Regions from separate parts of the Citrifermentans bemidjiense Bem genome, predicted to be linked through region 1. Evidence: riboswitches for the same ligand, from Rfam matches in the RefSeq annotation. Region 1 holds a riboswitch; the other holds the start of a gene.
What was found. Region 1 has a riboswitch for S-adenosylmethionine ahead of metX (homoserine O-acetyltransferase MetX). Riboswitches for the same ligand answer to the same signal wherever they lie in the genome.
Positions count from the first base shown of each region.

Region 2: another riboswitch for S-adenosylmethionine. It lies ahead of GBEM_RS11110 (trans-sulfuration enzyme family protein); the one in region 1 lies ahead of metX (homoserine O-acetyltransferase MetX).

Region 1 is NC_011146.1:430,330-434,738, forward strand. It holds gene GBEM_RS01725 (acetate kinase) at 1-814, shown strand, start outside; gene metX (homoserine O-acetyltransferase MetX) at 811-1,914, opposite strand; SAM riboswitch class I at 2,014-2,115, opposite strand; gene GBEM_RS21370 (hypothetical protein) at 2,190-2,360, opposite strand; gene GBEM_RS01735 (NAD(P)-dependent oxidoreductase) at 2,357-3,220, opposite strand; gene GBEM_RS01740 (hypothetical protein) at 3,303-3,494, opposite strand; gene GBEM_RS01745 (TIGR02757 family protein) at 3,491-4,360, opposite strand.
Region 2 is NC_011146.1:2,578,684-2,583,092, forward strand. It holds gene GBEM_RS11100 (AMP-binding protein) at 1-1,180, opposite strand, end outside; gene GBEM_RS11105 (MucR family transcriptional regulator) at 1,412-1,969, opposite strand; SAM riboswitch class I at 2,385-2,489, shown strand; gene GBEM_RS11110 (trans-sulfuration enzyme family protein) at 2,564-3,712, shown strand; gene GBEM_RS11115 (trans-sulfuration enzyme family protein) at 3,709-4,409, shown strand, end outside.

The sequences.
Region 1 (4,409 bases):
CGACCTGCCGCAGGTCGCCATCTTCGACACCGCCTTCCACCAGACCATGCCGGAAAAAGCCTATATCTACCCACTTCCCTACGACTGGTACAAGCAGCACGGCATCAGGCGCTACGGCTTCCACGGGCAGTCACACCTCCATGCCGCCAGGAGGGGGGCCGCGCTCGCCGGGGTTCCCCTGGAGCGCTGCAACCTGGTGACGGTGCACACCGGCAACGGCGTGTCGCTCTGCGCGCTGAAAAACGGGGTCTCGGTCGATACCAGCATGGGGCTCACGCCGCTGGAAGGGGTGATGATGGGGACCCGCTGCGGCGACATAGACGCGGGGATCGTCCCGTTCATGATCAACGAGGCGGGCATCTCGGCGACGGACATGGATCTCTTCCTGAACCAGAAGAGCGGGCTCGCGGGGATAGTGGGGCGCCGGGTGAGCCGCAGGACGGTGGTGGACGAGGCGGTGGTGGGAGACGCACGTTGCCAGCTGGCTCTCGACATGGAGTCCTACCGTCTGCGCAAGTACATAGGGGCCTACATCGCCGTGATCGGCAAGCCCGACGCCATCGTCTTCACCTACGGCGAGGGGTGGGAGGACTGGCCGGTCCGGGGTATGGCGCTCAAGGGGATGGAACAGTTCGGCATCGAGGTGGACCTGAAGCGGGACGAGGAGGCCTTGCGGGGCGAGCGGGAGATGCTGATCAGCGCCGACAGCTCCAAGGTCAAGGTGTTTGCCCTTCCCAGCGGCGAGGAGATGATGCTCAACGAAGACGTGGCCGCCATTATGGGGTGGCCGGTGCGCGAGGCGGGTGCTGCCTAGACCTTGACCCGGTCCAGGAAGGACTCGACCAGCGGGGTGAAGGTCTGGTGCTCCAAAAGGAAGGCGTCGTGGCCGTAGGCCGAGGTGATCAGGTGGTACTCGACCTGTTTTCCCAGCGTCTTGAGTGATGCGACCATCTCCTCGGTCTGCGCCGGCGGGTAGAGCCAGTCCGAGGTGAAGGCGAAGAACTGGATCGGGGCGGTAACCGGCGCGAAGGCTTCCTCCAGCGATTCGCACCCCGAGGCGACGTCGTAGAGGTCGAGCGCCTTGGCGAGGTAGAGGAAGGAGTTGGCGTCGAAGCGGTCCACGAAGTTGTAGCCGTTGTAGGTCAGGTAGCGTTCCACCTCGAACTGCCCGAAGAAGTCGAACTGCCCGTCGCGGGCGGAGAAGCGGCGGTCGAACTTGGCCGTCATCGATTCGTCCGAGAGGAAGGTGATGTGCCCGATGCCGCGGGCTAAAGCCAGGCCGTCCTTGGGGTTCTTCCGGTATTCCCCTTTTTTCCAGTTAGGGTCGTTGAAGATGGCCCAGCGCGCCACGGCGTTCAGCGAGATGGCCTGCGCCGAAGGGCGCGGCGTCGTGGCGAGCACCACGGCCGAGCCTACCCGCTCCGGGAACTGGGTCGCCCACTCCAGGGCCTGCATCCCCCCCATGCTCCCCCCCAGCACGCAGAAAAGCTTCCCGATTCCGAGCCGGTCCATGAGCAGGGCCTGGGCCTTCACCATGTCGCGCACCGTGATCACCGGGAAGGCCAGGTTGTAGCGCTTGCCGGTCTTCGGGTTGATCGAGGTGGGGCCGGTGGAGCCGAAGCAGGAGCCGATCACGTTGGAGCAGATCACGAAGTAGCGGTCGGTGTCCAAAAGGGCGCCGGGGCCGACGATTTCGTCCCACCAGCCCGCGCGCTTCTCGTCTTCGCTGTAGCGACCGGCCAAGTGCGCGCTGCCGGTCCAGGCATGGGTCACCAGGATGGCGTTCGAGCGCGACTCGTTCAAGGTGCCGTAGGTCTCGTAGGCTATGTCGATCGGCCCCAGGATACGCCCGCTTTCCAGCCGCAGTTCCGTATCGAAGGTGGCGATCTGTTCTGTCACTATGCCGTAGGACATGTTTCTCTCTTAAATGATGCGCCGCATGCAGCAGGTATTAAAAAAGCCCCGTCTCGGTATGAGAGAAGGGGCTTTTGTGGTGATGGAGCTAAAGCGCCTTTCTCATCTTCGCCTTTCGGCAGGATTTAGCACCTGTCGCCCATTTCTGGGCCGGTTGCTGTGGCTTCGCAGGGCCTTTCCCTCCACCACTCTAGATAAGCAGGTCTTTTTATTCAATTGTGGCTGCAGGATAAGGGAGCCGTTTATATTTGTCAACGGCAAACTTGCCCGGCGGTTTACAAGTCGTTACGGTATTTCACCAGCAGGTAAAAGCAGACTACCCCACCAACGGCCATCAGCGCGTCGCGCCCCCACGGTATGGGCTTGTCCAGCCCGGAGTAGATCAGGGGATCGAGGAAGGCGCTGGTGAGGAGCGTCACTGCGGCCAGGGAGAGGAGCTTTTTCACGAGGCGATCGCCTTGAAGACGGCGCTGAAGTCCTGGTCCGAGAACCCTTGCGACCTCGCCCTTTTGAAGCTTTCATTGGCGGCGGAGGCGGAAAAAAGCGGCTGCCCCAACTGATCCCCGAGCGCCACGGCGAGGCGCATGTCCTTTTGCATGTGCTTGAGGGGAAAGGCCGTGGCGAAGTTTTCCTGCCCGATCTGCGCCCCCTTCAGCTTGAACATCGGGTTCGCCATGGCGCCGGCGTCGATGACGTCCAATAGGTCGCTGCATTCGAGCCCCGCCTTGTCAGCGAGCGCGAGCCCCTCGCAGAAGATGGTCATCATCCCTCCCATGACCATGTTGACGATGAGCTTCATCTGCGCGCCGCGCCCCACCTCGCCAAGATAAAGGCTTTTCTTTCCCATCTTTTCGAAGAGCGGGAGCGCCTGATCGAAGAGCCCCCGGTCGCCTGCGGCGAGGATGATCAGGGTGCCGTCCTCGGCCGGCTTCTTGCTGCCGGAAACGGGAGCTTCCAGGAACCTCCCACCCTTGCCGGTCACGGCAGCGCCGATCTCCTGCGCCGTCGCGGCGTCGACCGTCGACATGTCGACGTAACCCCTTCCGGCGCCGATCCCTTCCAGCGCGCCTTCAGGGCCGAAGCAGACCGCGTGTGCCGCTGCCGGGTCGGCCAGCATGGCGATGGTGACGCTGCAGGAGGAGGTCACCTCGGCGGGGGTGGCGGCAACCGTGGCCCCGAGCGCCGCGAACTCGGCGCACTTTTCCTGCGACCGGTTCCAGACCGTCACCTTGAAACCCGCCTTGAGCAGGTTTTTGGCCATCGCGCTTCCCATGATCCCCAATCCTAAAAATCCGTATTGTTCCATCTTCTTCTCCTTGGAAATAGATTTATCGACTGCTATCTCTTCGATGCCAGCGCCGCCGGGCGCCACTTGCGCACCGAGTTTATCAGAAAGAGCGCCTCCGCATGGCCGCACCCCCCCGGTCGGACGCCGCCGCGTCCACCGATGGGCGCGAGTCGCCGCAGTAGAAAGGGCTGTCATGGGGCGGGAAGGGGGCCTGGAAGCGGCTTTGGTAGACCTCGCCCGCCGGCGCGTAGAAGCTGTAGCCATGCAGGTATGCGGGGGAGACCGCGGTCAAGGCGATCCAACCGGGCAGAGCCCGGCGATGGGGCAGGCTACGCACTTCAAGTGGTCCTTGCCGTCGCAACCCTCGGAGATCCCCAGGTGGCAGATGGAGAAGTCGTATTTGACCGGGTCCGCCGGGTCGAGCTCGCGCAGCGCCGCGGTGATCTCGCGCGCCATGCGCCAGTCCGCCTGCTTGCGGGCGGTGAAGCCCAGAAGCCTGCAGATGCGCTGGATATGCGCGTCCACGGGGATGACCAACTGGTCCGGCCTGATCCCCTTCCAGATCCCCAGGTCGATGCCGTCGGCCGGCCGCACCATCCACCGAAGGTACATGCAGAGCCTTTTGCAGGCGCTACCCGAGGCGGGGGAGGGAAAGAAGAAGGGGAAGTAGGAGTCGGCGGGGGGAGTGGCGGCGCCGAAGACGGGGGTGAAGTCGAGGGACTTCACCGCCTCGCTGAACCCGGAGAGGGTCCCGGTCAGGTCCTCCTCCCCTTGGACGTGGAACTGGAGCAGCCACCCCTCCACGGACCCCGCCTGCTCCAGCATGGTGCGGCAGGCGAAAAGGAGCGCGCAGAGGTCGCGGGCGTCGTTGAAGCGGTGCTTGAAACCGGCGAAGAGCCGGGAGCCTTGCTCCGGCTCTAACCGCTCGACGAAGCGGCGCGGGGAATCCCCCATCCGGTCGAAGATCCAGGCGAGGTTCTTCTTGATTATCTTGACGTTGCCGTAGGCGAACGAGGAGGCGATGAGGCCGGCGATCTCCTGGTCCCGCGGGTCGGCATAGCGGTGGCAGAACGAAAGCGGGTCGTTGGCGAGGTGCTCCTGCGAGCGGACGGCGTAAAGTGAATCGAGTACGGTTTTAAGTTCCAGCGAGCTTCTCATTGGCGCAGCGCTCCCAGCTGTTATGGACAATCCTTTTGAACCTGCTAAG
Region 2 (4,409 bases), 2.1 Mb from region 1:
TCCTGAACCACCCTTCGGCGTTGAACGCGGCCCGGGTCGCCGCTTCGTTTTGGTAGTAGCCGGAGAAGACGTTGTCGCCGCGCACCACCACTTCCTTCCCATCCAGCCTGAGCTCCACCCCCGGCAGCGCCGGCCCCACAGAACCTGCCAGCTGCCGCTCCATGGTATTGACGCAAAGGACGGGCGAGCACTCGGTCAGGCCATATCCCTCAAGCACGGTGAACCCCATGGAATCCCAGAAGCGGAAGACGTCGGGGTCGAGCGGCGCCCCCCCGGAGACGAAGACGGTGAAGTTCTTGCCGAACTTTCGCTGCACCGGGAAAAAGAGCTTGGCCCGCTGCGGCTTGGAAAGCCGTTGCGCGAAGCCGGAGAGCGAGGCGAACACCTTGGAGAGCCCCTTTTCCGCCAGCTCGCGCTCGATGGTCGTCTTCAAAAGCTGCATCAGGCGCGGCACCGACATGATGACGTAGATGTCCTCTTCCGCTAACGCCTCCATGATGGCCGAGGGCTTCAGGGTGCGGGGGTAGACGATGGCTGCCCCCTGGTAAAGCGGCGTGAAAAAGCCACCCATCTGTTCGAACATGTGCGACAGCGGCAAAAGCGACAGGAAGGTGAACTCAGGGGTGATGATGGGGACCTGCTGGTTGATCTGCTTGATGTTGGACACCAGGTTCTTGTGGGTGAGGATCACCCCCTTGGGATTACCCGTGGTCCCGGAGGTATAGATGAGCTGCGCCATGTCATCGGGAGCAGGAGCGGCCGTGTCCGCGATCGGCTCCACCCCCTCCAGCAGGTACTGCAGGTCTTCCAGCAGGAGGATTTCCCCTTCGTCGATCCTCTCCGGTTTGAACCGGCTCTGCAGCACGATGCGGGCCTGGGTCAACTGCCGGATCGAGTCGGCGCGCCCGCGCTCGGACATAAAGTCGACCGGTACCGCGACGGCGCCGCGCATGATGATCCCCCAGTAGGCGACCGCCCACCAAGAGGAGTTCGGCCCCCAGAGGAGCACCCGGTCGCCGGGGACCACCCCGTTGCGGGCCAGAAGCGAAGCCATCTTGAGGGAAAGGTCGTACAGCTCGCGGTAGGAAACCGGCAGCCGCCTGACCCCGGTGCGGTTGACCAGGGCTGTCTTGTCGCCGCGCTTGGGGAAGCTATGGAATAGATCAGCCAGTGTCTGCATGGGATGCTCCCTATATCGATAATCGACCGGTCACTGGGGATACTATCTGGTGGAATCAACAATGTACAAGGCAGGTACAACACGGCGTAATGCTCTCATCTGCTGCATCTTCACGACTGAGCATTGTCACATGATCGGGCGGCTTTGGCAACCGGTTGGCTGTGGATGCTGAAAATAAAAAAGCCGCCCCCTTTCGAGGACGGCTTTTCTTTCAGTCTGAATTTGTATGGATCAGGCTGTCTTGGCTTTGGCGGCCCTGGCGCCGGCTTCCCTGGGAGCCTTAGCGGCCTTCGCCGGTTTTGCGGGCTTGGCCGGCTTGGCCGGTTTGGCGGGTTTGGCGGGTTTGGCGGGAGCGACTTTTTTCGCTTCGATGTTGGCCATGCGCACCCCGCGCGCCTTAGCGAGGTTGTCAGCGAGCCCGCGGTCCAGCGCCATCTTGCGCCTGGCGTCGGAATAATTCTTTGCGGCGAGCGGTTGTTTCCCGGGAATTGAGAACTGTTTCTTGTACTCGCCCGGTTTCATGCCGTGCGCGGTGTTCAAGTGTCTCGCCAGGGTCTTGAAACCGCCCTTGCCGCAGATCATGCAAACTACCTCGCCTTTTCTGAATGCCTCTTTTACCGTCAGAGAAGTTTTAGTTTCCTCAGATCCCTCTACAGGCTCGCCTGCTTCAAGGTTTTTGAGAGCGGTATGAACTTTACCGATCTCGAATATCAGCTGATCTGAGGTCATCGGAGTGCTTGACGCATGTGACGCTACAATTTGAGCCGCGATCTCTACCAAGGTTGCCATTGACTGTCCCTCCATAGATCATTATCTGCCTTGACATAGTATTGGCAGGTAATTCCGCTTTGTCAATGAGGGTATTACTAAAAGTATCATCTTCTCTCAGTTGGACTGTTTTTGATGCCAATGATTGCACAGCTGAAGTTACCAAAGCGACCTTGCGACTTACTGCAAACGACGAGGTACAGTCACGAGGACTGGGTTAACCGCTGCCTAAAGTTATCCTCTTGGTGACCGAAAGATTCCATAACGCTGCTATCCACCCATTCCCCGGTTTGCAGCGATTGCTCCGCCAACGTCATGGGCGAATAAAAACCTATCCAACGCGTCAAGTTTACCGTTGACAGAAGTGGAGCGATTCAGTATTAATATGGACATCGAAAAGGAGCGGCTGCTCCTGGACAAACAATTTAATAGCACTAACTTATCACGAGCGACCGAGGGACTGGCCCTACGACGTCGCGGCAACCTCCCGTAAGGGAAGGTGCCAAATCCAGCGAAGCGGCGACGCTTCGGAAGATAAGGAAGCGCGGACCTACTATAGAAAAGTCCCCTTCCGACCCCGGAAGGGGACTTTTTCCTATTGGAGGCAAAGAAAAAATGAAGATCGCAACCGAAGCAGCACAGATAGGCCTGCAGCGCGACACCCGCACCGGAGCGGTGACCGTCCCCATCTACCAGACCGCCACCTTCCGCCATCCCGGTCTTGGTCAGAGCACCGGCTACGACTACAGCAGGTCGGGCAACCCCACGCGCCAGGCGTTAGAGGAAGGGCTCGCCGTCCTGGAGGGAGGGTGCCGCGGCTTCGCCTACGCCTCGGGGATGGCCGCCATCACGAGCCTCATGTTCCTCTTCAAGCAGGGGGACCACCTGATAGTAACCGAGGACCTCTACGGCGGGAGCTACCGGCTTTTCGAGAAGCTGTTCCAGCAGTTCGGGCTCAGCTTCAGCTACGTCGACACGAGCGACATCGAACTGGTGCGCCAGGCCATCCGGCCCAACACCCGCGCGCTCTTCGTAGAGTCCCTCACCAACCCGCTTTTGAAGGTGGCCGACGTCGAGAAACTTGCGGCACTCTGCAAAGAGCGCGACATGCTCTGCATCGTGGACAACACCTTCCTGACTCCGTATCTCTTGCGCTGTCTGGACCTTGGCGCCGACATCACCGTCTATTCCGGGAGCAAGTACCTGGCCGGCCACAACGACACCGTCTGCGGCCTGGTGGCAGTAAAGGACCCGGCGCTTGCCGAGCAGGTCTACTTCCACCAGAACGGCGCCGGCGCCGTCCTAGGCCCGCAGGATTCCTGGCTAACCGTCAGGGGGATCAAGACCCTCACCATCCGGATGGACCGGCAGCAGGAAAACGCCCTTGCCATAGCGCAGTGGTTGACCCTCCACCCGCAAGTCGCGAAGGTGCATTACCCCGGTCTTCCCGATCATCCCGGCCACGAGCTGATGAAACAGCGCGGCAAAGGTTTCGGCGCCATGATCGCCTTCGAAGTGACTGAGCCGCACCTGGTCAACACGCTGTTGATGAAGACCCGTCTGATCTCCTTCGCCGAGAGCCTGGGGGGCGTCGAGAGCCTGATCACCTTCCCCGCGGTGCAGACCCACGCGGACATCGAGCCGGAGACGCTGAAGCGGCTCGGCATAAACCATTTACTGCTCCGCCTTTCGGTGGGGATAGAAGACAAGGACGACCTGATCGCCGACCTGGCGCAGGCGTTCGCAGGAGGAGAACCGGAATGAAATTCGCGACCGAACTGATACACGGCGGAGCCCCGATTGACCCGGAGCACGGCTCCCTGAGCCACCCCATCTACCTGAGCTCCACCTTTGCCCAGCGCTCCATGGAGCACTTCGGCAGGTACGACTACTCCCGCTCGGGGAACCCCACCCGCGAGGCGCTCGAAGAGGCGGTGGCCGGGCTTGAGAAAGGCGCCGTCGGCCTTGCCTTCGCCTCCGGCATGGCAGCCATCTCCTCCACCCTGCTCATCTTCGCGCCGGGCGACCATCTGGTTGTCTGCGAAGACGTCTACGGCGGGACCTTCCGCGCCCTCACCACCGTATTGAAGGGTTGGGGGTTGAACGCCACCTTCGTCGACGCGACCGATACGGCCGCTATCGCCGCCGCCATCAGGCCCGAGACCAAGGCGCTCTACCTGGAGACCCCCTCCAACCCGCTCATCAAGATCACCGACCTAAAGGGAGCCGCGGCGCTCGCCAAGGAGAAGGGGATCCTCACCATCGTCGACAACACCTTCATGACCCCGTACTTGCAGCGCCCGCTGGAACTTGGGTGCGACATCGTGCTCCACAGCGGCACCAAGTTCCTGAACGGCCACTCCGACGTCCTCTGCGGCTTCGCCGTCGCCAAGGACCCGGCAGTAGGCCAAAGGATCCGCTTCATCCAGAACGCCTTCGGCGCCGTCCTCGGGCCGCAGGA